DNA from 4 places in the Desulfovibrio psychrotolerans genome. Region 2 is predicted to be linked to each of the others. Evidence: predicted binding sites of a transcription regulator. Region 2 holds the regulator's gene; each other region holds the start of a gene.
The links. The regulator sigma-54, encoded in region 2, starts transcription at its own class of promoters, with help from an activator protein. The targets are predictions, from matches to a motif close to CTGGCACGGNNNNTGCTT.
Positions count from the first base shown of each region.

Region 1 (7,392 bases), on a different contig from region 2:
TGCCCAAGGCAGATGCCCGCCACGGGCAGCATGTCCACCAGCTTGGTTATCTGGGCAATTTCTTCCTTCAGCGTGGCCGGGTCGCCGGGACCGTTGGAAAGGAACACGCCGTCCGCCTTGACCTTGGCCACCTGTTCCGCCGTAAACAAGGGCGGCACAACCAGCAGGTCAAACCCCTGCTCGCTCAGCAGGCGCAGAATGTTCCACTTTATGCCGAAGTCATAGACAACAACGCGCGGCCCCGTTCCGGGCCATGCGTATTCTCCGTCCGTCAGCGTCACGGGCACGGGCTTTTCGCCGTCCCACGCGTAGGGGCTTTGGGGAGCCACGCCCTCCACCAGATTCTGCCCTTCCATGGAGGGCAGCTGGCGCGCGCGTTCCACCAGCTTGGCAGGGTCCAGTTCCTGCGTGGAAATGAGCCCGCGCATGGCACCGTTAATGCGGATATGGCGGGTCAGGGCGCGGGTGTCTATACCTTCCACACCCAGCACGCCGTGGCGTTTGAGATACTCCGGCAGGCTCTCCACAGAACGCCAGTTGGAGGGCGTTTTGCAGCACTCCTTGACGATGAGCGCAGCGCAGTGCACCTTGCCCGACTCCATATCTTCCTTGGTGATGCCGTAGTTGCCGATGAGCGGATACGTCATGCAGACCATCTGTCCCGCGTAGGAAGGGTCGGTCAGAATCTCCTGATAGCCGGTCATGCCGGTATTGAAGATAACCTCGCCGCCCGCCTCACCGGGCCCGGTAAACGAGCGGCCTTCCAGTACGAAGCCGTCTTCAAGGGCCAAAAGGGCTTTCATCAGGGTGTCTCCCGTAGCATGTTGAGGATTGTGGCAATATCTTCCGGCCGGTCAACGCCATGCGTCTTGTGCTGTGTCATGACCACCCGGATGGAAATGTTGTTTTCTAAAAGCCGCAGCTGCTCCAGCTTTTCCGTCTGCTCCAGCCGCGAGGGTGCAAGCTCGGTGAACCGCCGCAGGGCCGCAAGGCGGAAGGCATACAGCCCGATATGGCCGTGATAGGCTCCAGCAGCCTGACCTTCCGCGTCCGCATCGCGGCAGAAGGGAATGGGCGCGCGCGAAAAATACAGGGCGTCACCGTTGGCGGAGCACACCACCTTCACCACATCCGGGCTGTGCGCCCCCTGTACAGAGACGGACTGCGCCAGCGTGCTCACCTGCACCGCCGCATCCTGCGTAAAGGGGCTGACTAGCTGGGTGAGCATCTGCGGGTTCAGCGCAGGCTCATCGCCCTGAATGTTCACCACCACAGCGTCTTCCGGCACGCCCAGCAGGCAGGCTGCCTCGTACACACGGTCGGTGCCGCTGGGATGATCCGTCCGGGTCATCACGCACTCCACGCCGTGCTCCCGCGCGGCATCGGCTATACGCAGGTCATCTGTAGCAAGTACCACGCGCGTGAGCAGCGGGCACTGCCGGGCACGGGTATACACATGCCAGAACATGGGCTTGCCGAGAATGTCTGCAAGGGGCTTGCCCGGAAACCGGGAAGACTCGTACCGGGCGGGAATAATGCCGAAAACAGGGGTGGCAGATGCCATTGTGCGCGTTCGCCCTCCAAAAAGTATATGCCGCGTGCCTGCGGTTCTGCGGCCGGCCACTCCATGGGCCGCCTGCGCACACGGAAAAGGGCTGCTTACGGAGCCGCCGCGCCGGAAGCCACAGGGCACGCCAAAGACTCCCGACCCGAAATCGAGAGACTATAGCCGGAAATCGTCCGGTTGGAAATATGAAATTCCGGCCCCGTTCCGGGGCATATCCGACCCGGATAATAGATCGGAATTACAGGCCATGCATGCCGCTGCCCTGGAGTGCGGCTACCGCTTCATCTGCAAGGCGTGCTGAATCATCTGGTCCTGTGTGGTAATGATCTTGCTGTTGGACTGGAAACCGCGCTGGGTGACAATCATGTTCACAAACTCGGTGGCCATATCCACATTGGACTGCTCAAGGGATTTGGCAGCAATGTAGCCGTAGTTCTCGGAAGCCGGCACACCTTCCTGCGCTGCGCCCGAGGCGTTGGTGGCGGAAAAATGGTTGCCGCCCTCCCGCTTCAGCCCGAATTCGCTGGTAAAACGGTAGATGGATATCTGGAACAGGTCCGCGCTTTCACCGTTGCTGAACTTGCCGGTCATCACGCCATCGCGCCCGATGGACAGATTCTGCAAATACCCTTCTCCGTAGCCATCCTGACGCTGCAGCAGGGTGGAAGAAGCGCCATTGTACGCAGTGGTGTTGGAAGCACCGGGGGTAGCCTGCGCCATGCCGGGAAGATTGGCGGCGTTATTGCCCACGGCACCCGCGCTGGTGGCGGTGCTGGTCCACGCGCCGCCGGGGTTGCTCACCCCCAAGTCCAGAGAAATGGTCTGCGTTCCGCCTGCGCCCCCGCCCTGACCCAGGAACGAAACGTCAAACTGCGGCAGCCCGCCCGCGCTGAACGATGCAGGTGCCCAGCTGCTCAGGTTGGACGTATCCTGCCCCGGCACAAAGGCTGTCATGTCGGTCAGGGTATTGCCGGAACCGAAGGTCAGCGTGCCCGCCAGCAGCAGCCCCTTGCCCGCGCCGGAGAAAGAACGCCCGTCATCCGAGGGAGGCATGGTGACGATATACTCGAAATACCTGTTCCCCCCGGCGTTGCTCACCCCGTTCACGGCGTCAAAGTATATGGTCAGATCGCGGGCATTGCCGTCCGCGTCATACACGCGCATGGTAGAACTGTGGGAGAAGGCGCCGTTGCCCAGCGGGGGCTCCTGCGTGCCGTCCCACGTCTTTGCAAGCGAGAAGAAGGGATCAGAGGTATCGGACGCAAGGTCATCCACCGAGCCGAGATTGCTTATAAGCCGCACGCTCTGGGTGGGACTGGCGGGCAGCACCACCTTGCCGTTCTGGTTTATATCCAGCCGCAGGTCGCCTGTGCCTCCGGCAACGCCGTTGACAATGGGTTTGCCCTGCAGCCGGAAGCCGGAAGGGTCAGTCAGGTAGCCCGACTTGTCGAACCGGAAGTTCCCCGCACGGGTATAGTGCGTCACACCGTTCCGGCTGACGCCGAAAAAGCCTATACCGCCAATGCCAAGGTCAGTCACCTCGTTGGCTATGTCAAATGAGCCCTGCCTGTGTATGGTGCGCACCTCGGCCATGGAAACACCCATGCCCAGCTGGGCGTACCCCACAGCCGCGCCGTCCGCACGCCCCGCCCCGTTGACCGAGGCAGAAGACACGCCGGTACTCAGCATATCCTGATAAATGGCCATCTGCTGCTTGAAGCCCACCGTGTTCACGTTGGCAAGGTTGTTACCCACAACCTGCATCCCCGTGGACAGCGTCTTCATGCCGTTTGCGCCGGTATACAGTGCCGTCAGACCCATGATCGCCCCCCTCGCGGGCGCCAGCCCGCAGAGTGTTCCTCGCGCGATGTACCTCCGCCCTCACGGAAACACGGTGCCCGAAACCGTTTCCATGAACAGAGCCTTGCGCGCGGCAAAGATTTCCTTACGGTTCTTAAGAAAGCACAGGGTGTGCCAAAACAAAGATCGCCGCGTCCTTTAGAGTGTTCCGCACAGGAATCAGCCTCGGTGTACACGGCGCAGCAGAGGATGTTGCGCACAAATCAACGCGCCACAACACTGAAATAAATGATAAAAAGAGGGGAAAGGCCGAACCAGAATCAGTCGGTGCCGGGGGTGCCCGCATCGGGGCAGTGCCGGGTGGAAAGGCCGGGTGTACGGGCAATATTTTCTGCTCCGCCTCCGGGGCGGCTGCCCTTCTTTGCCCGCAGCAGGTCGCAGGTGGCCTCAAGAACCGCAGTGCCGGAAACACCGCGCTCCTTCAGATGCTCCAGCAGGGCGGCAAGCTTGCGCTGCAAGGCGGAATTCACGGGGGGAGAAGTGGGCATGGTTTCTCCTGCAGGTTGTTCGGCAGACGTCCGCGCCGGAAAAAAGAGCACAAAGGATGCTCCTGATTCGGGAAAAAGGCGAGGCTGCGTCCTCACAGCAACTGCGGACAGTAGTGCCCCATTTTCTGCAAGGTTGCAAGCCCGATGCAGGAAGATGCTTATTGTTCCGGGGGATAGATGCACCTTCACCCCGCCGCCCGGTACAAATGATTCGCCCCCGGCCGGACGGTAAAACCGTCTGGCCGGGGGTGTATCATGAGGAGGCGTGAAGGAGGTATTTGCGTCCTGTACTGATCTTAATGACCGTCATGTCCTGCTGCGGGAGCCTGAGCGTCCGCGCCTTCCGCGCCTGCGTCAACCGCATTACCCGCAGGCATGCATCCGGCACCGAAGCCGCGACCAAAATTCTTTATGCCCACTTCCTTTTCAACCTGTGCGTGAAACGCGGTGCGTTCCGCCTGCATGGCAAGGTTCAGTTCCTTGAGTTCCTGCACCAGCTTGGTAATATACTTGGGCTCAACCTTGGGGTTGTTGGTCAGTGCCTGCAGTTCGGTGTGCTTGGCCCACATGTCCGCGCGCAGGGCTTCGGTCTTCTTGCCAAAGGCATCGCTCAGTGCGCCAAACTTCTCCTGCTGCTCCGGGGTCAGGTTCTGCATGAAGCCCTTTCCACCCTGCATCTTGCCATGTCCTTTGCCGTGGCCCTTGCCCATCATCATGCCGGCGTGACCGCCATCCATAGACTGGCCCATCATGCTGCCGCATCCGCAGCCCATGCCGCCGCGCATGCCCGCAAAAGAAACAGCCGCCGTGCCCAGCAGGGCAACCGTCATCAGGGCTATCATTACGTGAGTGATTTTCATGAGTATCCTCCAATTCTGTCTACTGTAGTGTATCTGAAAAATTTCAGTGGTTCGCGTTTTGCTTGCTTCGTATAGAGCAACGGGCGTGCCAACACGCAAACACTGTCGCAACACACTGAAACACTATGTAAAAAACAACGTGGCCGGCAACGCGCAGCCCTGCAGGGCATGCTGCAGTGTATAAGAACTGTACAGCGCACCGAAACAGGGTGTATAAAAAACGAACACCTGTATAAGGGTTGTCCACCCCCAAACGGAGCCGCCGCCACTATGGAACTGAACGCAATGAAACTGCACAGGGAACAACGCCTGCCCGGCCCCTTTGCCTCGCCATGGCTGGTCATCGGTGGTGCCGTAATACTGGGTGTCATCATCCTTGCCATGACGCTGCGCAATCTGGACAGGGACGGCAAGCAGATGGCCCGCATTCTGGAAGAAAAGGGGGCGGCGCTCATCAAGGCTCTGGAAGCGGGCGCACGCACAGGCATGCGCCACCGGCTGGGAACAGAGATGCGCATGCAGGTACTGGTGGAAGAGATGGCGGCACAGCCCGATATCCTTTTCATCATGGTCACAGACCACGCCGGAAGGGTGCTGGCGCACAGCGAGCCGGACAAGCAGGGGGCGGTGGTCTTCTCGCCGGAAGATATGTCCCAACTGCAGCCGGACGAGGCTGTTTCGTGGCGCATCATGGCAAAGGAAAACACCCGGGCGTTTGTGGTCTACCGCCGGTTCACCCCCCTTCAGGGACGCGAATCCCTGCGGGGCAGAAACGGCGGGAACAGGCACGGGGATGATGCTTTCCCTGACCTTTTGGGAGATGCCCCTCTTCCGGGACAGGGCGGCATGGGCCCCATGCGCAATGCCCAGCGCGGGCTGATGAGCTTCTTCACCTCGCCGGACAGCCCGCCCCCGGTCATCTATGTGGGCATGGACGTCACCCCCTTTGAACAGGCACGCGCCGATGACAGGCGGCACACCATTGTCATGGCTGCCATTCTGCTGCTGCTCGGATTCGCGGGCTTCACCTCGCTCATCTGGGCGCAGAATGTGCGCCGCTCACGCCGCATGCTCAAGGATTCTCAGGCTTTTTCCGCAGAAATCATCGCCAGCCTGCCGGACGGGCTGGTGCTGGTGGATGCAACAGGCCGCATCGCCTTTCTGAATGACAAGGCAGAAGGGCTGCTCGGCGTAACGCTGGATTCCGTGCGGGGCAAGCGTCCGCAGGACGTGCTGCCCGCCGCCGTCACCGGGGCGTTGGCCGCGCTGAACACCCACGGACGCCTGCATGAAACCGAGGCGGAATGCAGGCTTGCGGGCGGCTCGGACGTGCCCGTGGGCATAAGCGGAGCACGGGTGCTGACGGACGATGCGCCGGGAGAAACCGCCCGCAACGGCTCCATGGTAGGTCATGTGGGCGATATCATCATCCTGCGCGACCTCAGCGAGGTACGCCGCCTGCAGCAAGAGGTCCGCCGCAAGGAAAAGCTGGCCGCCATCGGCTCACTGGCGGCAGGCGTGGCGCACGAAATACGCAATCCGCTCAGCTCCATCAAAGGCTACGCCACCTATTTCGGCACCCGCTTCCCGGAAGACAGCGAAGACCGCGCCGCCGCAGGCATTCTGGTGCAGGAGGTGGACCGCCTGAACCGCGTCATCACCGACCTTATCGGCCTTGCCCGCCCCTCTGACCTGAACCGCGTCCCCACAGACGTGGCAGGGCTGGCCAACCATTGCCTGCGGCTGCTCGGCCCGGACGCGGCAGCGCAGGGAGTTTCCCTTTCGCTGGAAAACGCACCGCACCTTCCCTTCGTGAATCTGGACCCGGACCGTTTCGCGCAGGCACTGCTGAATGTCTGCCTCAACGGCATGGAAGCAATGCCCGACGGTGGCAGCCTTTCCCTGCGCATAGATACGGACGAGGCAGGCATGCTCCGGGTGCGCGTCTCCGATACGGGGCACGGCATCTCGCCGGAGGCGCGCGACCGCATCTTCGACCCCTACTTCACCACCAAGAGTCAGGGCACCGGGCTGGGGCTGGCCATCGTACACAAGATAGTGGAAGCCCACGGGGGAACGGTGCATGCGGCACCCGGCCCGCAACAGCCTCAAGGCGAAGTGCCCGCAGACGGCACGGAAGGCAGGGGAACCACCTTCACCATCCTGCTGCCCCCCGCGCAGCCGGAAACAACCCCATGAACCGCCGCACGGAATACGGTGTCCCTGTGCCGCCCCCGTGCAAGGAGATACGGATATGAGCATCATTCTGGTTGTGGATGACGACACCGCCCACAGAACCATGCTGCGCACCCTGCTCAAGGGCTGGACGTACGAGGTTGACGAGGCAGATGACGGCTCGGTGGCCGTGGAAAAGGTGCACACCCGCCCCTATGACGCCGTGCTCATGGACATCCGCATGGTACGCATGGGCGGCATAGAGGCGTTACGGGGCATGAAGGCATTCAACCCCGCCATCCCCGTGCTCATCATGACCGCCTTTTCCTCTGTGGAAACCGCCGTGGAGGCTCTGAAAATAGGGGCCTACGACTACCTGACCAAGCCGCTGGACTTTGACGTGCTGCGCCTAACGCTGGAAAGAATGCTGGACCATACCCGC
Region 1 covers NZ_BLVP01000043.1:156,042-163,433, reverse strand. Annotated here, with positions in the region: gene carA (glutamine-hydrolyzing carbamoyl-phosphate synthase small subunit) at 1-803, opposite strand, end outside; gene kdsB (3-deoxy-manno-octulosonate cytidylyltransferase) at 803-1,564, opposite strand; gene HUV26_RS16380 (flagellar hook protein FlgE) at 1,841-3,388, opposite strand; gene HUV26_RS16375 (hypothetical protein) at 3,688-3,915, opposite strand; gene HUV26_RS16370 (periplasmic heavy metal sensor) at 4,212-4,775, opposite strand; gene HUV26_RS16365 (ATP-binding protein) at 5,046-6,974, shown strand; gene HUV26_RS16360 (sigma-54-dependent transcriptional regulator) at 7,030-7,392, shown strand, end outside.
Region 1: HUV26_RS16380 (flagellar hook protein FlgE) is a predicted target of sigma-54. The motif match lies at 3,528-3,545, and genes of this name have one in related genera.

Region 2 (7,392 bases):
AACTCGGCACCAGTTTTTTCAAACACATACCCTTAGGCAGGAGTGTATGAAGACCAAGTTCATATTTGTTACCGGTGGGGTTCTTTCCTCTCTGGGCAAAGGTCTGGCCGCAGCCTCGCTCGGAGCGCTGCTCAAGGCGCGCGGATTGAGCGTCACCATCCAGAAGCTGGATCCCTACATAAACGTTGACCCGGGTACCATGAACCCTTTCCAGCACGGCGAAGTGTATGTGACGGATGACGGTGCGGAAACCGACCTTGATCTCGGACACTACGAGCGGTTTCTCAACGTACCCATGAGCCAGAAAAACAACTATACCTCCGGCTCCATCTACCACCGCGTTATCACCAAGGAGCGCAGGGGAGATTATCTGGGCGGAACGGTGCAGGTCATTCCGCACATCACGGACGAGATCAAAAAGAGTGTCCTTGAACTTGCCAGTGACGATCTGGACGTTGCCATCATCGAAATTGGCGGCACAGTAGGCGATATTGAGGGGTTGCCGTTTCTGGAGGCTATTCGCCAGTTGCGCGGCGATCTGGGACGCGAACACTGCATGTACATACACCTGACGCTGGTGCCCTATCTGCGCGCCGCAGGCGAGCACAAGACCAAGCCCACCCAGCACAGCGTGAAGGAACTGCGTTCCATCGGCATTCAGCCCGACATAATTATCTGCCGTTGTGAACAGCCCATCAGCGACGATTTAAAGCGCAAGATTGCCCTGTTCTGCAACGTGGATTCCGATGCTGTGTTTTCTGCGCAGGATGTGGGCAATATTTATGAAGTGCCGCTCTTCTTCTACGAAGAAGGACTGGACCAGAAGGTCGCCATTATGCTGCGCCTGCCCGCCAAAAACGCCGACCTGACCGCATGGAAAAACCTCATCCACACCTTCAAGAACCCGGCAGGCTCCGTGCGTATAGGTATTGTGGGCAAGTACGTTGACCTGAAGGAAGCGTACAAAAGCCTGCACGAGGCTCTGGTTCACGGCGGCGTAGCCAACAAGATAACCGTGGAACTGGAGTACGTAAATTCCGAAGAGATAACCGAAGACAATGTTGCCAAGCGCATGAAACCGCTGGACGGCATTCTGGTTCCTGGCGGTTTCGGGCATCGCGGAGTGGAAGGCAAGATAACCGCCATTCGTTATGCACGCGAAAACAAAATTCCCTTCTTCGGAATCTGTCTGGGCATGCAGCTCGCTGTTATTGAATATTGCCGCAACGTTCTGGGGATTGCCGGAGCCAATTCGGAAGAATTTGACGAACTGGCCAAGGACAAAGTCATTTATCTGATGACCGAGTGGTACGACTTCCGCCGCAATGCCACGGAAAAGCGTGATGAAAAGAGCGACAAAGGCGGCACCATGCGTCTGGGAACCTATCCCTGCGTGATTACGCCCAAGACCAACGCCATGCAGGCGTACGGCGCGGAAAGGATAGAAGAGCGCCATCGCCACCGCTTTGAGTTTAACAAGGCGTACTTCGAAAGCCTGCAGCAGGCCGGTCTTGTCTTCTCCGGCCTTTCGCCGGACGGTGAACTGGTGGAGATTGTGGAGATCAAGGAACATCCGTGGTTCCTCGGCTGCCAGTTCCATCCCGAATTCAAGTCCACCCCTATGAACCCGCACCCGCTGTTCCGCGAGTTCATTAAGGCCGCCAAGAAGGGCAAAAAGTAGCTGTATCCGGAACGGAGCCCTGTTTACAGCCATGATTGTCTATGCCGGATGCGTTTGCGAAACGCAGCACGGCTGCCACTCTGCCCCTGCCAGCTTGGCTTTGGTGGGTGCGCCCGGTGTGCTCATTTGGCGCATGTCTGGCGTACATATGGGGGCTTTAGCCATTCGGCATTGACATGAATCGGGGGTGCACAAGGGTGCATCCCCGATACGCACTTCCTTTCAGGGTGGTCTTACGTTACCATGTTCACCCCGTCGACGGGGAGCAACCGGACAGGATATCTGAAATCATATGCACGCAGAAAATAACGGCACCCTCTACGAAACCCTTGCCACCGGCCCGTTCATCTTTGCCGGCCCCTGTGCGCTGGAAAGCTTTGAACTGGCTCTGGAAACCGCTCACGCGGTGAAAGAGGCCGCGCTGGCCCATGGGCTTACGGCCGTTTTTAAAAGTTCCTACGACAAGGCAAACCGAACTTCTTTGGACGGGTTTCGTGGTCCGGGACTGGCCAAGGGGCTGGAATGGCTGGCCCGAATAAAGGAGGCCACAGGGCTGCCTGTGGTGACGGATATCCATGAGCCGGAGCAGGCCGTTCATGTGGCTGAGGTGGCTGACGTGCTCCAGATTCCCGCCTTTCTGTGCCGCCAGACCAGCCTTTTGCTTGCTGCGGCCAACACCGGGCGCGTGGTGAACGTAAAGAAGGGGCAGTTTGTTGCGCCATGGGACATGAAGCCTGCGCTGGACAAGCTTTTCTCAACCGGCAACCGCCGAATCCTGCTCACAGAGCGAGGGGCCTCGTTCGGCTATAACAATCTTGTGGTGGATTTTCGTTCCCTGCCCATCATGCAAGGGTTCGGCGTGCCCGTTGTCTTTGATGCCACCCATTCCGTGCAGTTGCCGGGTGGACAGGGCGCAAGCTCCGGCGGAGACAGGCGGTTTGTGCCGCATCTGGCCCGCGCGGCGGTAGCCGCCGGTGTGAACGGGGTGTTCCTTGAATGCCACCCGGACCCGGACAAGGCCCTGTGCGACGGCCCGAACAGCTGGCCGCTGGACAAGCTGGACGCGCTTCTCGCTGATCTTTCAACCCTGTGGAACATAACGTATGCGTGCTGAGGAAATTGCCCGTAACATCCACGTTATCGTGCTGGACTGCGACGGGGTGCTCACAGACGGGGGACTGTATTACGATGTGCAGGGAAACGTTTCCAAACGGTTCAACGTGCAGGACGGGCTGGGCATAAAGGTCGCGCAGAGTCAGGGCATTCATGTGGCTGTTATCACCGGGCTTGAGTCCGAGGCGGTCAAAAGCCGGATTCTCTCGCTGGGCATAGATGACTATTTTGCGGGATATCTGGACAAAATGGACTGTTTGGAGCAAATCCGAGTCAAGTACGGCATCGAATTGAGCCAGATGGCCTATGTGGGTGATGACTGGGTTGACCTTGCGCCTATGCGTGCCGTCGGTTTGGCCGTGGCAGTGTCCAATGCCCAGCCGGAGGTGTGCGAACTGGCGCACTTTGTTACCCAGAGGCGGGGCGGAGACGGAGCCGTACGCGAAGTGATACGGTTTGTCCTCAAGGCGCAGGGCAAGCTTGCAGACGCCATGGCCCGCTGGAACGAGTAGATGCGCACGCGCCACATCATCCTGCTTCTCGTGGCAGCCGCAGTGGCAGCCGCGGTGATCCACTCGTACGTGAGCAACCGTGCGGTGACAGAAATCAGGCAGGCTGTGCGCAAAGGACAGATGGGGCCTGAATCTGCCGTTGATCTTTCTTTACGGGGTGTGGAGCTTACTCAGGGCGAGAAGGGCGAGGAAGTATGGAAGCTCAAGGCCCGTGGAGCATGGTATGAACAGGCAGGGGGCGTGATTCAGGTTTCGCAGCCCGAAATTGTTTATTATTTACGCTCGGACCACAGCGAACTGCTGGTGCGCTCCAGCAGGGGGGTGGTAAGCCAGCAGGACCGCCTTGCCAGGCTGTGGGAAAATGTGGAGATTGAACGGGACGGCGGCTTTATTCGCTCCGACCTGCTTATCTACAATGGAACCGACCACACGTTGAACATACCGGGAGAGGCCCGATTTGACGGTCCCGACCTGTTCGGTACCGCTTCCGGAGTGACTGTTTATCTGAATGACAACGTTTTACGCGCCGAAGGCGGAGTGGCCGTAGAGATGCGCATCCGCCAAGGACTGAATGATATTATGGAGGGCAAACCGTAACATGATCCAAAGAATACACACGGAAACACCAGCCACAGGAATGCCGCGTTGCCGGGCTATGCGCTCCCGGACGATGTGCTGCCTGCTGCTGGCAGTCGGCGTTTTTGCCATGGCAATCTGCCTGGCCGGTCCTGCCCGCGCACAGGAGGAAATTCCTGTACGGATAACCTCTGACAAACTTTCCTATGACGCGACCGGACAGAATGTACGTTTTCTGGGCAAGGTGCATGTCACCCATCCGGATGCCCAGCTCTGGGCGGACTCCATAACCGTGGTGCTCTCTTCGTCCGGGAACAGCGGGAAAAAGAAAGAGGAAGCCCCCGCCATGGATGCTGGGCAAATTGAACGCATCATCGCCGAAGGCAGTGTTCGCGTGACCATGCAGGATGGCAAAAATGGCTCCTGTGCCAAGGCTACTTACGATTTGACTACCGGTATTCTGGTCATGGAGGGGCAACCCATACTCCGTGATGGCGAAAACAGCATTCAGGGGCACACCATCAACTTCTACGTCAAAGAGAACAAGAGCGAGGTGCTCGGGTCTTCCGACAAACCCGTGGAAGCCATTTTTACCGCTCCCAAGCGCTTCAACTAGCGGGTCCGCATGTCGTTTCTGGAAGCGGAATCTCTGACCAAGCATTACGGCAAGCACGAAGTGGTGCGCGGCATTTCCCTGAGCATGAAGCAGGGGGAGGTGGTGGGATTGCTCGGCCCCAACGGTGCGGGCAAAACTACCACGTTTTATATGCTCATAGGCATAGTAAAACCTACCAGCGGCCTTGTGCGCTATGACGGCACGGACGTGACGGATTGGCCCTTGCATGAACGCGCACGCGTAGGCCTGAGTTATCTTCCGCAGGAAAGTTCCATTTTCCGCAAGCTCACTGTGCGACAAAATCTGGAGCTTATCTTAGAGCACACGGGACTCCCCATAAACGTGCAGCGAAAGCGGGCCGACATGCTTCTTGAGGAATTTCGCATCACCCGCATAGCGGATTCCATGGCAATGCATCTTTCAGGGGGCGAACGGCGCAGGCTGGAAATAGCCCGCGCACTTATCCGCAAGCCCCGGTTCATTCTGCTGGACGAGCCTTTCGCAGGAATTGACCCTCTGGCCGTGGATGATATTCAGAGCATCATACGCGGGCTCAGCAACCGTGGGATAGGGGTTCTCATTTCGGACCACAATGTGCGCGAGACCCTGAATATCTGCGACCGGGCCTATCTTGTATATGAGGGGCAGATAATCCTTAACGGCACCCCCAGCCAGATAGTGAACGATCCCAAGGCTCGCAGGGTGTATCTGGGAGAAGGATTCTGCCTGTAGGTGTCGTGACTTTTTCCCGACCTTTTTGAATATTTTGCAAGACATTTCTTTCTGATCGCGCAAAAGCCCGTTTTACGGGCTTTTCTCTGTTGCATGGTTAGTGCTTGTATGGCAAAAGGGACTCAGGTTTGCAGTTTTGGAATGCTTCTTGATAGAGGTCCGGACCGCGCTTCCAGCAGCGCGTCAACCCCCTTGATGCACGGCACTACTCCGGGAATATCGTACCTATGGCATTAGAACTACGGCAACAACTCAAGCTCTCCCAGCAGCTGGTTATGACCCCCCAACTGCAGCAGGCAATTAAGCTGCTGCAGCTCTCCCGGCTTGAACTGATGGAAACCGTACAGCAGGAGTTGCTGGAAAATCCCTTTCTGGAAGAATCTGCCGAGAGCATAACGCCCGCTGATGCCACGGAAGCTGCGGAAATACGTTCTGAGGCTGTGGAAGCCTATGATAAGGAGCTTGCCACCAACGCGGACTGGGAAGACTATCTGGGCGATTTTTCCAGTACCAGCAGGCAAACATCCTCCCGAGATGCCGAAATACCTGAAGAGATGACATCGTTTGAAGCGCGACTCACCTCGCGCCCATCGTTGGACGGCCATCTCTCGTGGCAGCTCACGCTTTCCTCCATAACGGAAGAGCAGAGAACCATAGGGGAAGTGATCATCGGCAATATCGGCTCCAACGGCTATTTGCAGGCCACGATGGAGGAAATTGCAGATATGGCCGGGGCCACCGTACCAGAGGTGGAGGTAATGCTGCGCAGGGTACAGCGCTTTGACCCTGTGGGTGTGGCAGCCCGAAGCCCGCAGGAATGCCTGCTGGTGCAGATAGAAGTGCTCGGATATGACCGCGACCCCGTTCTGGTGGAATTGGTGCGCGAACATCTGGAAGACCTTGAAAAGCGCCGCTACAAGCCCCTGTGCCGTAAGTTCCGTATAAACATGGACGATCTGAAGGAATATATCGACCTTATCCTCACGCTCGATCCCATGCCCGGTGCCAGCTTTGGCAGCAGCGAACCGCAGTATGTTTCCCCCGATGTCTTTGTGCACAAGTATGACGGCGAATTTGTCATTATTCTCAACGAAGAAGGACTGCCCAGTCTGCAGTTGAGCGATATTGTGGACTGTCTTCCCACTGTTTCCGGGCCGGATAAGGATTACTTTCAGGAAAAGATGCGCTCTGCCTCGTGGCTCATTAAAAGTCTGCATCAGCGGCAGCGCACCCTGTACAAGGTGATGGAAAGCATCGTCAAATACCAGAGAGGGTTCTTCGAAGAGGGGGTCACCCAGCTTAAGCCGCTCATTCTTAAAGACATTGCAGAAGATATTGGCATGCATGAATCCACGGTGAGCCGCATTACCACCAGTAAGTATGTGTCTACCCCGCACGGTATTTTTGAGCTTAAGTTCTTCTTTAACAGTGCCATAGGGATGGATGACGGCAGCTCGGTGGGTTCTGAGAGCGTAAAGGCCCTTATCAGACAACTGGTTCAGGGAGAAGACCCCCGACGCCCGCTCAGTGACGAACGCATAGGTGAAATTTTGAAAGAAAAGTTGCAGTTGAATATTGCCCGCAGGACCGTTGCGAAGTATCGTACTGCAATGGACATTCCCTCGTCCTCCAAGCGAAAGTCCGCGTTCTAGGTTTCCGCGTATTAGGAGAAACCCCGAATGTGCAGGCGGTATGCGCAGGACAGGGAATGCGGATACACTGCCAGAGATACCCGTGCGGACTCACACACGGTGCGCCCGCCGAACCTAAGGAGGCATATATGAACATCGCATTCACTTTCAAGAACTTCGAGCCTTCCGACCATCTGAAAAAGTATGCCCGTAGACGCTTTGAAAAGTTGGGGAAATTCATACGCCATTCCGGCAGGTTGGAAATGCAGGTGGGCATGTCCGTGGAAAACTACCGCCACAGGATTGATGTGACACTGGTTTCTGACAACCTCAACCTTTCCGCTTCTGAAAAGTCCGAAGACATGTACGCCACGGTCGATCTTGTGTTTGACAAGCTTGCCGCACAGGTGAAAAAGCATGCGGAAAAGAACAAGGATCATCGCCGCGGCGGAGCCAACATTGCCGTTCGCGAGGACATTATAAGCTATGCGGATACCGGCTCCGGGCGGGAACGGACCATTGTGGGCACGG
Region 2 covers NZ_BLVP01000001.1:137,653-145,044, forward strand. Annotated here, with positions in the region: gene pyrG (CTP synthase) at 47-1,681, shown strand; gene kdsA (3-deoxy-8-phosphooctulonate synthase) at 1,974-2,795, shown strand; gene HUV26_RS00610 (KdsC family phosphatase) at 2,785-3,306, shown strand; gene lptC (LPS export ABC transporter periplasmic protein LptC) at 3,307-3,903, shown strand; gene HUV26_RS00620 (LptA/OstA family protein) at 4,013-4,498, shown strand; gene lptB (LPS export ABC transporter ATP-binding protein) at 4,508-5,230, shown strand; gene rpoN (RNA polymerase factor sigma-54) at 5,458-6,882, shown strand; gene hpf (ribosome hibernation-promoting factor, HPF/YfiA family) at 7,011-7,392, shown strand, end outside.

Region 3 (7,392 bases), on a different contig from region 2:
CCAAACCGGACGCGGCTGCATCTTCCGGCGTGCCGGGCAGCACGGCGGAAAAACGCGCGTCATCCGCCACCAGCCGTGCGAACGAGGCGGCGGCTTCCGGGTGGTGCAGTCTGAAGTGGATGGATACGGCGGTCATGATGATTCTCCGTTTCTGCGGACGCGCTACTGCTTATCCTGCATGAGGAAGCGCATGACTTCGTTGAAGGTGGGGCCTTTGTCTTCCGGCGTGGGCTGCTGGTAGGCTTGGATGGCGCGCTGAGAGAGCTTGCCGTCCATGCCGGTGACGGGGTCGGACCCGGCGGGAATGGGATCGAACTTCTGTGCCTGTAACTGCTGGCGGTAGGAGGCGCCGAGGGGATCGTTGAACCCCTGCTGCCCCACGGGCTTGTCCAGGTCGCGCACGGCAGCGCATCCGCCCAGAAAGGTGGCGGCGGCGAGAAGAATGATGGTTGCGCGGTGAGTCATGGTTCTGCTCCTGTATCCTGTACCGTTATTGCGGGATAATGTGGCCGAATTCGCCTTCCATGCCTGTGGAACGCTGGTTGGCGTCTTCCGCCCTGCCGGTGCTGACAGGCTGGATGCGGGCTACGTTCACCCGTTTTTCGCCCTCCATCTTGCCGTGGAAGAAGAATTCCATTTCCGTGGGTTCGGTATAGTTGTCTGTGGGCAGAACCTGCTGCGCCACGTCCAGCGGCTTGGTGAGGTGCGGGGTGACGATGATGACCAGCTCCGTCTCGTTCTTGCGGAACTCGCTGGAGCGGAACAGGGTGCCCAGCACGGGAATGTCTCCCAGACCGGGATAGCGCTTGATGTTCTCGCGCACCTCGTTGTGCAGGAGCCCGGCAATGGCGAAGCTCTGCCCGTTGCCCAGTTCCACCACGGTGGAGGCGCGGCGGGTGGTGAGCGCGGGAATGACCATGCCGGAAATCTGGATGGCGTTGGCGTAGTCCAGTTCAGAGACTTCGGGAAACACGCGCAGGCTTATGCGGTCGCCGGAGATGACAGAGGGGCTGAAGACCAGCTGGACGCCGTATTCTTTGTATTCTATGGCCACGGTGCCCAGACCCTGCGGCACGGGAACGGGAATTTCGCCGCCCGCGAGGAACTGTGCATCTTCACCGCTGCGGCAGATGAGGGTGGGCTCTGCAAGCACCTTGACCAGTCCGTTCTGCTTGAGCACGTCCAGAAACCCGGTAAGGGTTACGCCGCCGGAGGTGGCGCGGAACAGCCCGTTGCGGGAAGGATTGATGACGGCGGCGGTCTCGCCCATGGAAATGGCCCCGTTCTTGGGGTCCAGATTGAACAGGTTGTTAAGCAGTGAGTAGGCGAAATCGCCCTTCCATGCGTAGGCGAGGTCTATACCCAGCCGTTCCAGCAAGGAGCGGTGCATTTCTGCAATCTTTACTTCCAGCATGATCTGGTGCACGCCGCCCACGCTCATGAGATTGGTCACCTTTTCCGGCGCGAACATTTCCGCCACTTCCAGAGCGGTGGAGAGGCTGGTGGCGCTGGTGACGGTGCCTGAGAGGGTGATGTGTTCGCCCGTGCCGATGACCCGGATATCCTGTTCACCGGGCAGCACGCGGTGGATCATCTCCTTCAGGTGGGCAAGGTCGGCGGTGACGCGGATATCGTACACACCGGCGAGTTCGCCCGTGCCCGACCACAGCGTGAGGTTGGTGACGCCGGGCTTCTTGCCCGTAACATACGCCTGCACCGGAGACAGCAGGATGATGTCTGCCGTGTCCGTATCCGCAAGGGAGACGCGTGCGGCGGGGGCGTCCAGCCGGATGACAATGGACTTGCCCTTGACCACTTCCACTGTCTGCGGCGTGATGCCGTATGGCTGCGCGTGGGCTGTTGAGGCAAAGGCGGCAGTGAGCAGCAGGGCGCACAGAAGAATGGCGGCTGTCAGCGGACGGGAGGAACCACTCTGCCGGGGACGGGGTTCAAGCATAACGCGGTATGCGCGGGTGATTTTCATTGTGCGAACCTCATGGTCTGGCGGCTGGTGCCGGTGATCAGCTCCACGGTTACGGCAGGGGGCGCGCTGCTGCGGGGCTTCTTGGCGGGCGGCGGGGTGAGTGATGCCAGCGTATCCGGCACGTTGGTGCCGCCGGTGCGGACGGTGCTTGCGTCCGCCGGATTGCGCAGGGCAAAGTGCAGGGTGCCGCGTGTGGCGGCCAGTGCCAGCTTTTCTGCGTCGACGGGGGTCATTTCCAGCGTGTAGACGTCCACGGAAGAGGTTTCGGTATCATCGCCCTTCTTTTCCAGCTCAGTGCCTGTGGCGATGACGCGGATGTTTTCCAGCACGGTCTTGGTGACGGCCTTGTCCTTGTCGCGCCGTTCGTCGTCTATGGTCACCAGCACGTCCACGCTGTTACCTGGACGGATGAACCCGGCGATGCCGAGAATCTGGTTGCCCTTGACGGCGATGGCGCGCAGGCCGGGGCTGATGAGGGAGGAGACGCCGCCGTACTGGACGCTGTCGTCCAGAAGGCGTGCGGTGGTGATGATTTCGCCGGGTTCCAGCGGAACGGACGTTACCCTGCCCGACAGTTCTTCCGGGGCGGCAAAGGTGCCCGCAGGAATCGATTCCGGCAGAAAGGCGGCCAGCCTGAGGTGCTGCTCGGAAAGCTTGGTGCCCTTTCCCACGGGCTGGGAGGCGACCACGATGTTCACTGTTTTAGGAGCCTGAACCGCCTGCGGCTGCGGACGGCTGGAGGTCATCCATGTGAAGACCATGAAGCCGGCTGCCAGCGAAAGCAGGAGCCCAAGGAAAAGCGGAATGAGAGTTGATGCGCGCATGGTTCCCCCCGGCGATCTGTAAAATTACCGGTTACATCCATTGTGCCGGAACGAATCCGGCTGTCCCCCACGTGATGAACATGGAGGCAAGGGTTCCCGCGGCGATGGCCACCCCGTAGCACAGGCGCGGGAAGCTGGTATGGTCTGTCTGCCGCACATAAGCCAGTTGGCGCGTGGACAGGAACAGGGCGGCGGAGTCCTTGAGGGCCCGGAAGATGTTCGCCAGCACATTGCGGCGGCGGGCCAGCATGACCAGAGCGTAAACGCCGCCTGCAAGGCTGGTGAGGATGAAGGCCTGCAGGGTTGCGGCCATGCCCAGAAAGGCCCCCGCGGCCATCATGAGCTTGACGTCTCCGGCACCCATGACACCCATGAGGTAGGGCACAAACATCACGCCAAAACCGAGGACGAGGCCGGAAAGGCTGAAGATCAGTCCCTCCGGGCCCTGGGTTGTGGTGTGCGCGGCAAGGGCAAGGGCCATGGCGGGAAAGGTGATCCAGTTGGGAATGCGCTGCGCCCGCAGGTCCGTTATGACGGCTGTGAGCAGCACGGCGGCGAGGGTGAGGTTCATGAACAGTTGCATCGGGTTGCTCCATTCAGGGGCCTGTAACGCTTGACGGGACCGGGGTCGGGGTTCCCGGTCCCGTCGAACGCGTTACGCGATCAGGCGTAATTTGGGACGTTGTGAAGCGGTCAGGGGCTTACGCGGCACCGATGTCGCCGGCAAGACGCTCGAACAGGGCGCGGATGTTGCCGCCCAGCAGGGTAACGGCAGCGGTCAGCACACCGGCGATAAGGGCGGCGAGCAGGCCGTATTCCAGAGCGGTTGCACCTTCTTCTTCACGGATGAAATTCATGATGGCACGCATGGGGTTCTCCTTCCTGTTTGGGATGAATTGGTTGACGTTTGTTGTTTTGTGACTGCCTATCAATGCTGCACGGCCTCTCTAAGGCAACCGGCGTGCCAAAGGGGGCTGTATGAGGAATAAAAGTTGATAACTGTCTTATTTTAAAGAAACAAAAAAATGAAGCGCCGCTTTTATAGCGGGGAGATTGGGTGATAAGGCCTCTGAAAGGAAGCCGCATGCGGAGTGGTATTTCCGTCTGTTCCAAGAAAAATAGATTGGACGAGTGGTGGAAGATTTTGGAAGAAGGCCGGAACCTGTTGCGCGGCAAGGGAAAAGGTGGTGTCCGGGCCACGTTCTAAGAATGATAGACGAGGTGGCGGGCTTGATTTTTAGGGATTTTCTAGACTTCAGGTAGGGCTTTCCCCACTGTACTGCGCTGCTAGGGCCGGGGGTGTGAAGGCGGCAGGGTGTTTGGTCTAAAAAAAATAGATTCAGGAGGTGCAGACGGCAATGTCATCCGGCGTGATGGCATGCTTGCGCATTTTGGCCCAGAGGTTTTTGGGATTGAGGGCGAGGAGGGTTGCTGCGTCTTTCTGGCTGCCGCCGGTGCGGCGCAGGGCGTTGAGGATGAGGGTTTTTTCGAAGTGCTCCACGGCTTCGCGCAGGTCTATGGCGTGGGGTGCGGTTGACGGGATATTCCGGCCCGTGGCGTTGCCCAGCGCGCGCAGTACATGGTGCTCTTCTATCCGACCCGGCGCGGCACTGATGGCCAAGCCTTCGAGCACGTTTGCAAGCTGGCGCACGTTTCCCGGCCAGTCGTGGCGTTGCAGGGCGGATTCCGCCTGCGGGGTGAAGCCGTCCACATCCAGCGCGAGTTGCCTGCGGATGCGGTTCAGGAAATGGTGGGCAAGGGGAATGATATCTTCCCGGCGATGCCTGAGCGGCGGAAGATGGATGACCGCCACGTTCAGGCGGTAGTAGAGGTCTTCGCGGAACCGTTTTTCGCGGATGAGGTCTTCCAGATGCTGGTTGGTGGCGGCGATGATGCGCACGTCCAGATTGACGGGCCTGCGGCCGCCGAGGCGTTCCACCTGCTTCTGTTCCACCACGCGCAGCAGCTTGGGCTGGATGGACAGGGGCATGTCGCCTATTTCATCCAGCAGGATGGTGCCCTTGTCCGCCTGCTCGAACTTGCCTGCCTGCGCCTGTGCGGCACCGGTAAAGGCCCCTTTTTCGTGGCCGAAGAGTTCGTTTTCGAACAGGTTTTCGGGAATGGCGGCGCAGTTGACGCGGATGAAGGGGTTGCCCGCACGCGGCGAAAGGGCGTGGACCGTATCGGAAATGAGTTCTTTTCCGGTGCCTGATTCACCGAGGATGAGCACGGTGGTGTCCAGCGGGGCGATGCGTTCTATGCGTTCCTTGACCTCGCGGATGGCGCTGCTTTCGCCGATGATGCAGCCTGCCGGGCCGCTGGAAAGCAGGGTGGAACGTAACTGGGCGAGCGTGCTCTGGAGGCGTCGTTTTTCCATGCAGCGGCGGACCACCACTTCCAGTTCGCCCAGACTGAAGGGTTTGGAAAAGAAATCGTAGGCCCCCTGACGCACGGCCTCCACCGCCATTTCCTTGGTGGAAAAGGCGGTCATGACGATGATGTCCGATTCCGGCGCCATCTGCCGCAGCCGGGGAATGGCCTCCAGACCGGACATGCCGGGCAGCTTTACGTCTGTGAGGATGAGGTCGAACCCGTGGCTGCCGTGGTCCCGCAGATGTTGCAGGGCATCTTCCGCCCGAACCTCGCGATGCACGCTGTAGCCCTTGGCATCCAGCGCCTCGGTGAGCATGGCACCGAAGGCGGGGTCGTCTTCAATGAGCAGGATATGTTCTGCGGGCGTGTGGTGCATGGCGTGTTTCCGGCTGTGGTTTAGTCCGGTTGTAGCGGGGTGCGGAACTATTGTAAACGGGCAAGGGCGCATGAAGGGGTGCCGGGAGAGGTGTATTACGGTGATGGAACACGGGCGGCTTTTCGTGTAGACTGTGTGCACGCGCAGCAAGAGGCGCTGTTTCATCCTTTGGGGAGCCCTACATGTCCGGAACCATGCACGTGAAGACAGCCTTTTCCGCAAACCCCGATCCTGTTCTGGCGGTGGCGGAGATAGCGCAGGCCATTGACCAGCCGGATATGGCGGCCGTGCTGTTTTTTGCGTCTTCGCGGTATGATCTGGGCCGGTTGGCGCAGGCGGTGGATGAGGCGTTTGCCTGCCCGGTGGCGGGATGTACCACGGCGGGGGAGTTTGTGACCGGCGCGGGGTATCTTTCCGGGACTATTGTGGCGGCGAGCATTGGATCGCGGCATGTGGCCATGCATACACATCTTGTTTCGCCCGTCTCCACCTTGGGTTCCACCGATGCGGTGATGGCTGCCATGGAGTTGCAGGCGGGCACGTCGCAGAATTTTCTGGACCCGGAGCGCATGTTCGCCCTGCTGCTGGTGGACGGCCTGACGGCGCGCGAGGAACGGGTTATCGCTTTGCTGCAGGGTGCTTTGGGCGATGTGCCCGTGGTGGGCGGTTCCGCCGGGGACGATATGCAGTTCCGGCAGACTGCCGTGTACCACGGAGGTGATTTTCATCCGGATGCAGCGCTGGTTGCCCTGTTTGAGACGGATTTGCCCTTTGCCATTTTTCAGACCCATCATTTTATCCGCTCGGACAGGTCGTTTGTCATAACAGCAGCCGATCCGGCGACCCGAACCGTGTTCTCCATAGACGGGCTTTCTGCCGCGCAGGTGTATGCAGACGCGCTGGGTGTGGCGGCGCAGGCGCTGGAGGACTGGCATTTCACGCTGCATCCCTTTATCCTGCGGCTGGGCGGGCAAAACTATGTGCGTACCGTGGGCAGGGTGAATGCGGACGGAAGCCTTGTGTTCATGAGCCCCATTGATCAGGGGCTTGTGCTGCATATGGGAACGGGCAGGGACATGGTGTATGATCTGGATGAATCCCTGCACCGTGCCCTTGCCGGAGTGCCCCGGCCGAAGCTGCTCATCGGCTGCGAATGCGTGCACCGCAGGCTGGAGGCTGAGCGGTGCGGCCTGACGGAAGCCCTGAGCGCCGTGTTGCGCGAGGTGCCGCATGTGGGCTTTCATACCTACGGTGAGCAGGTGGACGGGCTGCATGTGAACCAGACCTTTACCGGGGTGATCCTGGGTGAAGGGACGGATACGTAGCGAATTTCAGGCGTGCCGATGCTGATGGTGCGCCTGCCGGAAGATATGTCTGTGTGCCGCATGTCGGCAGGAAGCGGCCCGTGGGGGCTGCGTTTTTTTGAACCTTTTCATCTGTGAGGAGCATGCGCCATGGCATCTATTGGAACCCCGCTCACCCCTTCCGCCACCCGTATGATGCTGCTCGGCTCCGGAGAGCTGGGCAAGGAAGTCGCCATAGAGGCCATGCGGCTGGGCGTGGAGGTGATTGCGGTAGACAGGTATGAAAACGCTCCGGCCATGCAGGTGGCGCACCGTTCCTACCCCATAAGCATGCTGGACGGGGCGGCTCTGCGGCGCATTATAGAGACCGAGAAGCCGGACATTATTGTGCCGGAAATAGAGGCTATTGCCACGGATACCCTTGTGGAACTGGAGCGGGAAGGCTTTACCGTGGTGCCCACGGCCCGCGCCGCCCGCCTGACCATGAACCGTGAGGGCATACGGCGTTTGGCTGCGGAGGAACTGGGGCTG
Region 3 covers NZ_BLVP01000008.1:123,600-130,991, forward strand. Annotated here, with positions in the region: gene HUV26_RS08310 (CpaE/TadZ family protein) at 1-136, opposite strand, end outside; gene HUV26_RS08315 (hypothetical protein) at 163-465, opposite strand; gene HUV26_RS08320 (type II and III secretion system protein family protein) at 491-1,984, opposite strand; gene cpaB (Flp pilus assembly protein CpaB) at 1,981-2,808, opposite strand; gene HUV26_RS08330 (A24 family peptidase) at 2,840-3,391, opposite strand; gene HUV26_RS08335 (Flp family type IVb pilin) at 3,510-3,677, opposite strand; gene HUV26_RS08340 (sigma-54-dependent transcriptional regulator) at 4,148-5,557, opposite strand; gene HUV26_RS08345 (FIST N-terminal domain-containing protein) at 5,740-6,882, shown strand; gene purT (formate-dependent phosphoribosylglycinamide formyltransferase) at 7,012-7,392, shown strand, end outside.
Region 3: HUV26_RS08335 (Flp family type IVb pilin) is a predicted target of sigma-54. The motif match lies at 3,759-3,776, and genes of this name have one in related genera.

Region 4 (7,392 bases), on a different contig from region 2:
TTGAGTGTGTATCGCGCAGGCGCGGACCGGGGCAGCCATCCGGGAGCCGGATGTTCTGCGCCGGTCCCGCCCGGGCGGGAGGTGCGCAAATGCATTGTACGGAGAAAGGCAGACGGCACGAAGCCGTGCGCTGCATGCGCCTGCCGAAGGAATGCCGGATGCGCCCGTGCAGGCGGAAATATGGATGGCGGCAGCGGCTTTGGGCATTCAGGGGCGCGCTCTCCCGCAGCAGGCCCCTGTGCGTATCCGTTCCGGTTGTCCGCCTCCGCCGCACGGGCGTGGAACTGCGGCTTACTCCGTCAGGCCCAGAATACGGCTTGCGTTGCCGTACATGACCTTGTGGCGCACCTCGTCCGTAAGCGGGAAGGAGGTGTAAGCATCCAGGGCGTCCTTCAGTTCGATGAACGGATGGGCACTGGCAAAGACCACCTTGTCCTGAATGATGGTGCTCATGGCCTGAGCAAACACGTCTGCCATGGGCGCGCGCTCGTATTCGGAAAAGTCCATGTACACGTTGGCGTTGCGCAGGCAGGCGTATACGGCTTCATTCACATAGGGGTAGCCGCCGTGGCTCATGATGAGGGTCAGTTCCGGAAAATCGCGGGCCACCTGATCCACGTGGCGCGGGTCTGCGTAGTCCATGATGGCTCCGGCAACCTGCGGGGGCGGAGCCATGGTGATGAACACAGGCACGTTCAGTTCTGCGCACTTGGTGTACACCGGGTAATAGCGGGCTTCACACGCGGGAATATGGGCAAGGTAGGGGTCAATGGCTATGCCCTTCATGCCGTGTTCCTCCACGGCGCGCACCACGTCGCGCACGGCGGCCATCTTTTTGTGCGGATCTACGCCCCAGAAGCCCACAAACTTGTCGGGATAGGCTTTGCAGAAATCCAGTACGCTGCCGTTGTTGGCGGAAGTGCCGTACGTGGTTTCGCAGTCGCGGCCGGTAATGACGGCCAGTGCCACGTTGCGGCGGTCCAGATCGGCCACGATTTCTTCCAGCGGCTGCGGCTGGCGGGCGTCAAAGCCGATGGCCTTGCACGCTTCCTTGAACATGGCGCTGTTTTTTATGCCGTTAATGATCTCCGGTGTATTGGGGCGGAATCTGAAGTCGATGATTTTCATGGACAAAGTCTCCCATATCCGTGCCGAAAGCCGCTCCGGCACGGGTTTGTGTGGGCCGCCGGGACATGTGTCCCGGCGGCGTATGGTATTGAGCAACTACTTTCCGACGAAGAAGAGAGGCACTTCCGGAATGTAGGTGATGATGAGAAGCACCACGAGCATGAGCAGCATCATGGGAATGACGGACTGCGCCAGATTGGACAGCTTGGCCTTGGAAACGCCGCTGGCCACGAAGAGGTTCACGCCCACCGGCGGCGTGATGAAGCCGATGGCAAGGTTCACCACCATGATGATGCCGAAGTGGAGCGGGTCTACGCCTGCCCCGATGACGATGGGCAGCAGGATGGGCGTAAGGATGACGATGGCGGCCAGCGCTTCCATGAAGATGCCCACGATGAGCAGCAGCACGTTGATGAGCATGAGGATGACCAGCTTGTTTTCCGTAACGCCGAGAATGGCGCGGGCAATGGTGCCGGGCACGTCTTCAATGGTCATGATGTTGCCGAACAGGGTGGCCATGGCCATAAGCACGATGATGGTGGCCGATGTTTCCGCAGCCTCCACACAGCAGCTGATGACCTTGCGGGGGGTGAGCTCGCGGTAGACGAACACGCCCACGATGAGCCCGTAGCAGGCGGCCACGGCGGCGGCTTCTGTGGGGGTCATAAGGCCGCCGTAAATGCCGCCGAGCACGATGACGGGCACCATGAGCGCCCACTTGGCGTCCCAGAAAGCCCGCCCGAAGGTAACGATGGTGCGCTGGCGCTTTTCGCCATGCCAGCCGCGTGCTCTGGAAAAGAAGTAGGCATAGCCCATAAGCACAAGCCCGGTCATCACGCCGGGCACAATGCCGCCGAGGAAAAGGTCGCCGATGGAGACCTGCGCGGATATGCCGTACACCACAAACGGGTTGCTGGGCGGTATCATAACCCCTATGGCGCCTGCCGCCGCGACCAGTGCGCCTGCAAAGTACTTGTCGTAGCCGCGCTGCACCATGGCGGGTACGGTCAGCGCGCCTATGGCTGCCACCGTGGCGGGGCCGGAGCCGCTTATGGCGCCGAAGAACATGCAGGTTGCCACGGTTACCAGCGCCATGCCGCCGTACAGCCCGCCGAGCATCTCGTCAGCCAGTGCCAGCAGGCGCTCGGAAAGGCCGCCCGCTCCCATGAACACCCCTGCGGCGATGAAGAAGGGAATGGCCATGATGGGAAAGCTGTCAATGGAGGTGAAGGCTGTTTGCGCAAGGTACTGGATGGGCAGGGTGTCTGCGCAGATAACCGTGGCCAGCGTGGAAAGGCCAAGGGAAATGGCAATGGGAACCCCTATGATGCACAGCGCGGCGAAGTAGCCGAACAGGGCGGGAAGCGGTTCCATGTATTCCGTGATCACAATGGGCGAAATAACCAGCCCCACGCAGGCAAGGGCTATGGCGGTGTCTTTCAGGCCGCAGGCGCGTACCTGCGCGGAAAGGTCCTGCAGCAGGCGCAGGCTCATCAGGCCGAATCCCACCGGCAGCACCAGATACGGTATGATGAAAGGAATCCGCAGAGCCGTGGTGTGCTGGGGGAACATCATCAGCCGCTCTATCTGCGACCAGCCGGTCCAGCAGATGGTGAGCGTAAGCGTGAGGAAGAACGTGTTCACCATCACCCAGCTTACATTCTGCCAGCGTGCGGAAAGCTTGTCATGCAGGATGTCTATGCGGATGGAACTGCGTTTTTTGATGGCAACGGAGAGCGCCAGATAGGTTATCCAGATAAAGATGTATCTGGACAATTCTTCAGTCCAGACCGCAGCTCCCGAACCGCTTGTGAAATGCGTGAGCACATAGCGGTAGGCGGTCTGGAAGGTGATAAAGGCGATGATGGACAGCAGGCCGGCCACGAGAAATATCTTCTCGAAGTTGTTGTCCAGCCAGAGCCATGCCTTTTTCAGGGCAGATGCGTCGGTCGTATCGTTAATGGGCATTGTGTTGCAGATAATTTCCTGGCTCATAAAGCCTCCCTCAACCCGGATAGGCCGGGACCGTGTTCCTGTGTCTGTCCACGCAGGCCGGTGGCTGCCGCATTGCGGGCATAACGCCGCCGGTTAGCCGGGACGGGCACCCCTTTCCCGCTCATGCCGGGAATCTGTTATCTCTTACCCGCCCCGGCAGCGGGGCGGGCAGGAACAAGGCTGCCCGCTTTTCCGGAGAAAAGCGGGCAGGGGGGCTACTTTTGGGTTTCGTTGATGAGTTCCAGAAGCCGTGCGGGAACCTGAGAAGCGAACTGTGCACGCACGGGTTCGGTCAGTTCCTTCAGCTTGGTGCGTTCCGCTTCGTCAAGAATGCTGATTTCTATACCCTTTTCGCGGAAGGCGTCCCATGCGAGCTTTTCAAGGCGCACGGTTTCTGCGCGCTGCCAGATCAGGGCTTCACGGGCGGCTTCGCGGATAATGGTCTGATGCTCGGCGGACAGGCTGTCCCACTTCTTCTTGTTCATGAGCAGCAGGTGCATGGAGTAGTTGTGGTTGGAATCCATGGCATACTTGAGCACTTCTGTGTGCTTGGCATCGTTCAGCAGGGAGAAGGTGTTGCCTTCCGCATCCACGGTGCCCTGCTGCAGGGCGGTGTAGGTTTCTCCCCATGCCACGGGGGCGGGGTTCATGCCCAGAGCCTTGGCCACGGCCACTTCAACAGGGGAATCGGTGGTGCGGGTCTTCAGCCCGGCCAGATCGGCAACGGTCTTTATGGGCTTCTTGGTGCTGACAAAGTTGCGGTAGCCGTATTCGCTGAACATGATGGTGGTCAGGCCTATCTCATTGGCCACCTTTTCCAGTTCCTGTCCAAGCTCGCCTTCGTCCAGCGCCTTGTAGAGGTTTTCCTGATACTTCGGGGAGGTGATGTAGGGCAGGTCAATGGCCATGAATGCCTTGCTGAAGCTCGCCATGTTGGGCGAGGAACTGGAAGACATGTCCAGCGTGCCGGCCTGTGCCGCTTCGGTGGTCACGCGGTCGCTGCCGAGCTGGGCGTTGCCGAAAATCTGGATGCGGAGCTGCTTGTCGCTCTTGGCTTCCACCAGTTCCTTGAACTTTTCGTAGCCCACGGTGACGTTGTTGCCGGGAGCCATGGGATGGCCGAGACGCAGGGTAACGGGCTTGGCGGCGTCTGCCGGGGTGCTTGTGCCGAAAAGGGCAATGGCACCGAAAAGGGCAATGGCTGCGAATACGAGGCTCTTCTTCATTTTTCCTCCAAAAATCGGGTGTTGTGACCAGAATCTCAAGGTGTGCACCACCCTGATGTATGCACCGGTCGCTTGTGTCGATTGTGTATGAGCAGGATGTATGCCAAAAATTTTAGGTGCTAATTTCTGGAATACGGCGAGTGGTGTCAATAAAATCAGTTCGTTAGTGCGCTTGTGCGACCGGGGTGGCGTTGGGGACGGGGCGAGGTGTCGCAAGTATGCATCTAAAAGGAATCGCTCCTGAAAGCCATTTCTGTATGGGATAATTTTCACAAGAGGTATCAATATAAAGGGACGGCAATGCCGATGCGGTGTCGCAAACGCAGCACATCTGGAGCGCATGTCGCATTTTTGCGACGCAAATGCGAGGAAAAAATGCTGTCTGATCCCATGTGATGCAAAGCTGCAACATTCCCGTAACGGGATTTTTTTCACAACCAAATTTTTTGCGAGAGGAGGTAGCCAATTCTTTATTTTTCAGCGTGTTGCGATGTTTGGCACAAACCGTGCTCACAGGGTTTTCAAAGCGGGCGGGAGTTCCGCAAGGCACAAGCCCCGCAGTACACGCACCAGCCTGACACACGCGTAAACCGCACAGGGCATGGTGGCAAACTGGGCGCAGAGTCCAAGCTTCGTAACACCAAAAATAGTCCAGGAGTATTCGCATGACAAGAATCACGTGTGCGTGCATGTCGCCGCAGGAACAGCGTCTGCATGATAAGATCGCGGGCAAGGAAGACAAATTCCGCAAGACGCACAGCCGCGTCTTTAAGCTGCTTGAGCGTTTTGACGGCCAGAAGCCGCGCATAGACATTGAACGCGCTCTGTATTTCACCCAGTCCATGAAGCAGACTGAGGGCCAGCCGCTGGTACTGCGCTGGGCCAAGGCGCTTAAGCACATTGCTGAAAACATGACCGTCTATGTGCAGGAAGACCAGCTGATTCTTGGCCGTGCAGGCTGCGACGGACGCTATGGTATTCTGTATCCCGAACTGGACGGCGACTTCCTTGACATTGCCGTGCGCGACCTGCCCACGCGCAAGCAGTCTCCCGCCACCATCACCCCCGAAGACGCCAAGATCGTCATCGAAGAAATCGCACCGTTCTGGAAAGGCAAGACCTACCACGAGGCGCTGAACGCCGCCCTGCCCCCGGAAGTGCACAAGCTCACCTACGATGATCCGCAGGGGCTGACCTCGCGTTTCATCGTCAACGAAACCTCTTCCTTCCGTTCATCCATCCAGTGGGTGCACGACTATGAAAAGATTCTCAAGCGCGGTTTCAACGGCATCCGTCAGGAGGCACTGGACAAGCTGGCAACGCTGGACCCGCTGAGCCCCGTGGACAGCTGCGAGAAGAAGCCCTTCCTCGAAGCCGTGGTCATTGTGTGCGAAGCCATTGTGCTGTGGGCCAAGCGTCACGCCGTGGTCGCCCGCGAAGCAGCCGCAAAGGAAGCCGATCCCGCGCGCAAGCAGGAGCTGCTGCTTATGGCAGACATGGCCGAGCATGTGCCCGGCAACCCCGCCCGCAACTTCTATGAAGCCGTGCAGAGCCAGTGGTTCACCCAGATGTTCTCGCGCATAGAGCAGAAGACCGGCACCACCATTTCCAACGGCCGCATGGACCAGTACTTCTATCCTTTCTACATCAAGGATATTGAAGCAGGCGTGCTGACCGAAGACAAGGCCATGGAACTGCTTGAGTGCATGTGGGTGGGCATGGCCGAATTCATCGACATGTACATCTCTCCCACCGGCGGCGCCTTCAACGAAGGGTACGCACACTGGGAAGCAGTGACCGTGGGCGGCCAGACTCCGGACGGACGCGACGCCACCAACGAACTGACTCACCTTATCCTCAAGTCCAAGCGCGAATTCCCGCTGCATTACCCGGACCTTGCGGCGCGTATCCATTCCCGTTCGCCGGAAGCCTACCTGTGGGACGTGGCGGAAACCATCAAGGACGGTTCCGGTTTCCCCAAGCTGATTAACGATGAAGAAATCGTGCCCCTCTACGTTTCCAAGGGCGCGACCTTTGAAGAGGCGCTGGACTACGCCGTTTCCGGCTGCACCGAAGCGCGTATGCCCAACCGCGATACCTACACCTCCGGCGGGGCCTACATCAACTTTGCCGCCGCTGTGGAAATGGTGCTGCGCAACGGCCGTATGAAGAAGTTCGGCGACGAGCAGCTGGGTATGGAAACCGGCGACCCCAGAAACTTTGCCACGTGGGATGAGTTCTGGAACGCCTATGTGCAGCAGCACCTGCTGTTCCTCAGAACCGCCTTTGTGCAGCAGTACCTCATCAACAACATCCGTGCCCGCCACTTTGCGCAGCCCATGGGTTCCGCCATGCACGACCTGTGCATGAAGCACTGCATGGACCTGCACCAGACTCATATTCCGGAAGGCATCAACCTCGGCTACTTCGAGTTCATGGGCCTGGGCACGGTGGTGGACTCCCTTTCGGCCATTAAGAAGCTTGTGTTTGAAGACAAGAAGCTGACCATGGACGAGATTCTCTCCGCCATCGACAACGACTTCGAAGGCTGCGAGGACGTGCATGCCATGCTGCGCTCCGCTCCCTGCTACGGCAACAACGACGAGTATGCAGACGCCATAGGCCGCGAGCTGGACCGCATTTCCGTGGAATACGGCGGCAAATACAGCAAGGAACTGGGCATTCACAACGACCTGCGTTACGTGCCCTTCACCTCGCATGTGCCCTTCGGCAAGGTGGTTTCCGCCACGCCCAACGGACGCAAGGGCTTTACCCCCCTGTCCGACGGCTCCTCCGCCTCTCATGGTGCAGACGTGAACGGCCCCACCGCCATTCTGCTCTCCAACTACAACACCAAGAACATGAGCAAGCGCGACCGCGCGGCACGCATGCTGAACATCAAGTTCACCCCCAAGAGCCTTGAGGGTGAGCAGGGAACGGAAAAGCTGGTGTCGTTCATCCGCACCTTCTGCGACCTGAAGCTGTGGCATGTGCAGTTCAACGTCATTAACCGCGACACGCTCATTGCTGCCAAGAAGGACCC
Region 4 covers NZ_BLVP01000008.1:542,515-549,906, forward strand. Annotated here, with positions in the region: gene HUV26_RS10110 (amidohydrolase family protein) at 292-1,128, opposite strand; gene HUV26_RS10115 (TRAP transporter large permease) at 1,225-3,096, opposite strand; gene HUV26_RS10120 (TRAP transporter substrate-binding protein) at 3,339-4,349, opposite strand; gene hpsG ((2S)-3-sulfopropanediol dehydratase) at 5,015-7,392, shown strand, end outside.
Region 4: hpsG ((2S)-3-sulfopropanediol dehydratase) is a predicted target of sigma-54. The motif match lies at 4,844-4,861, and genes of this name have one in related genera.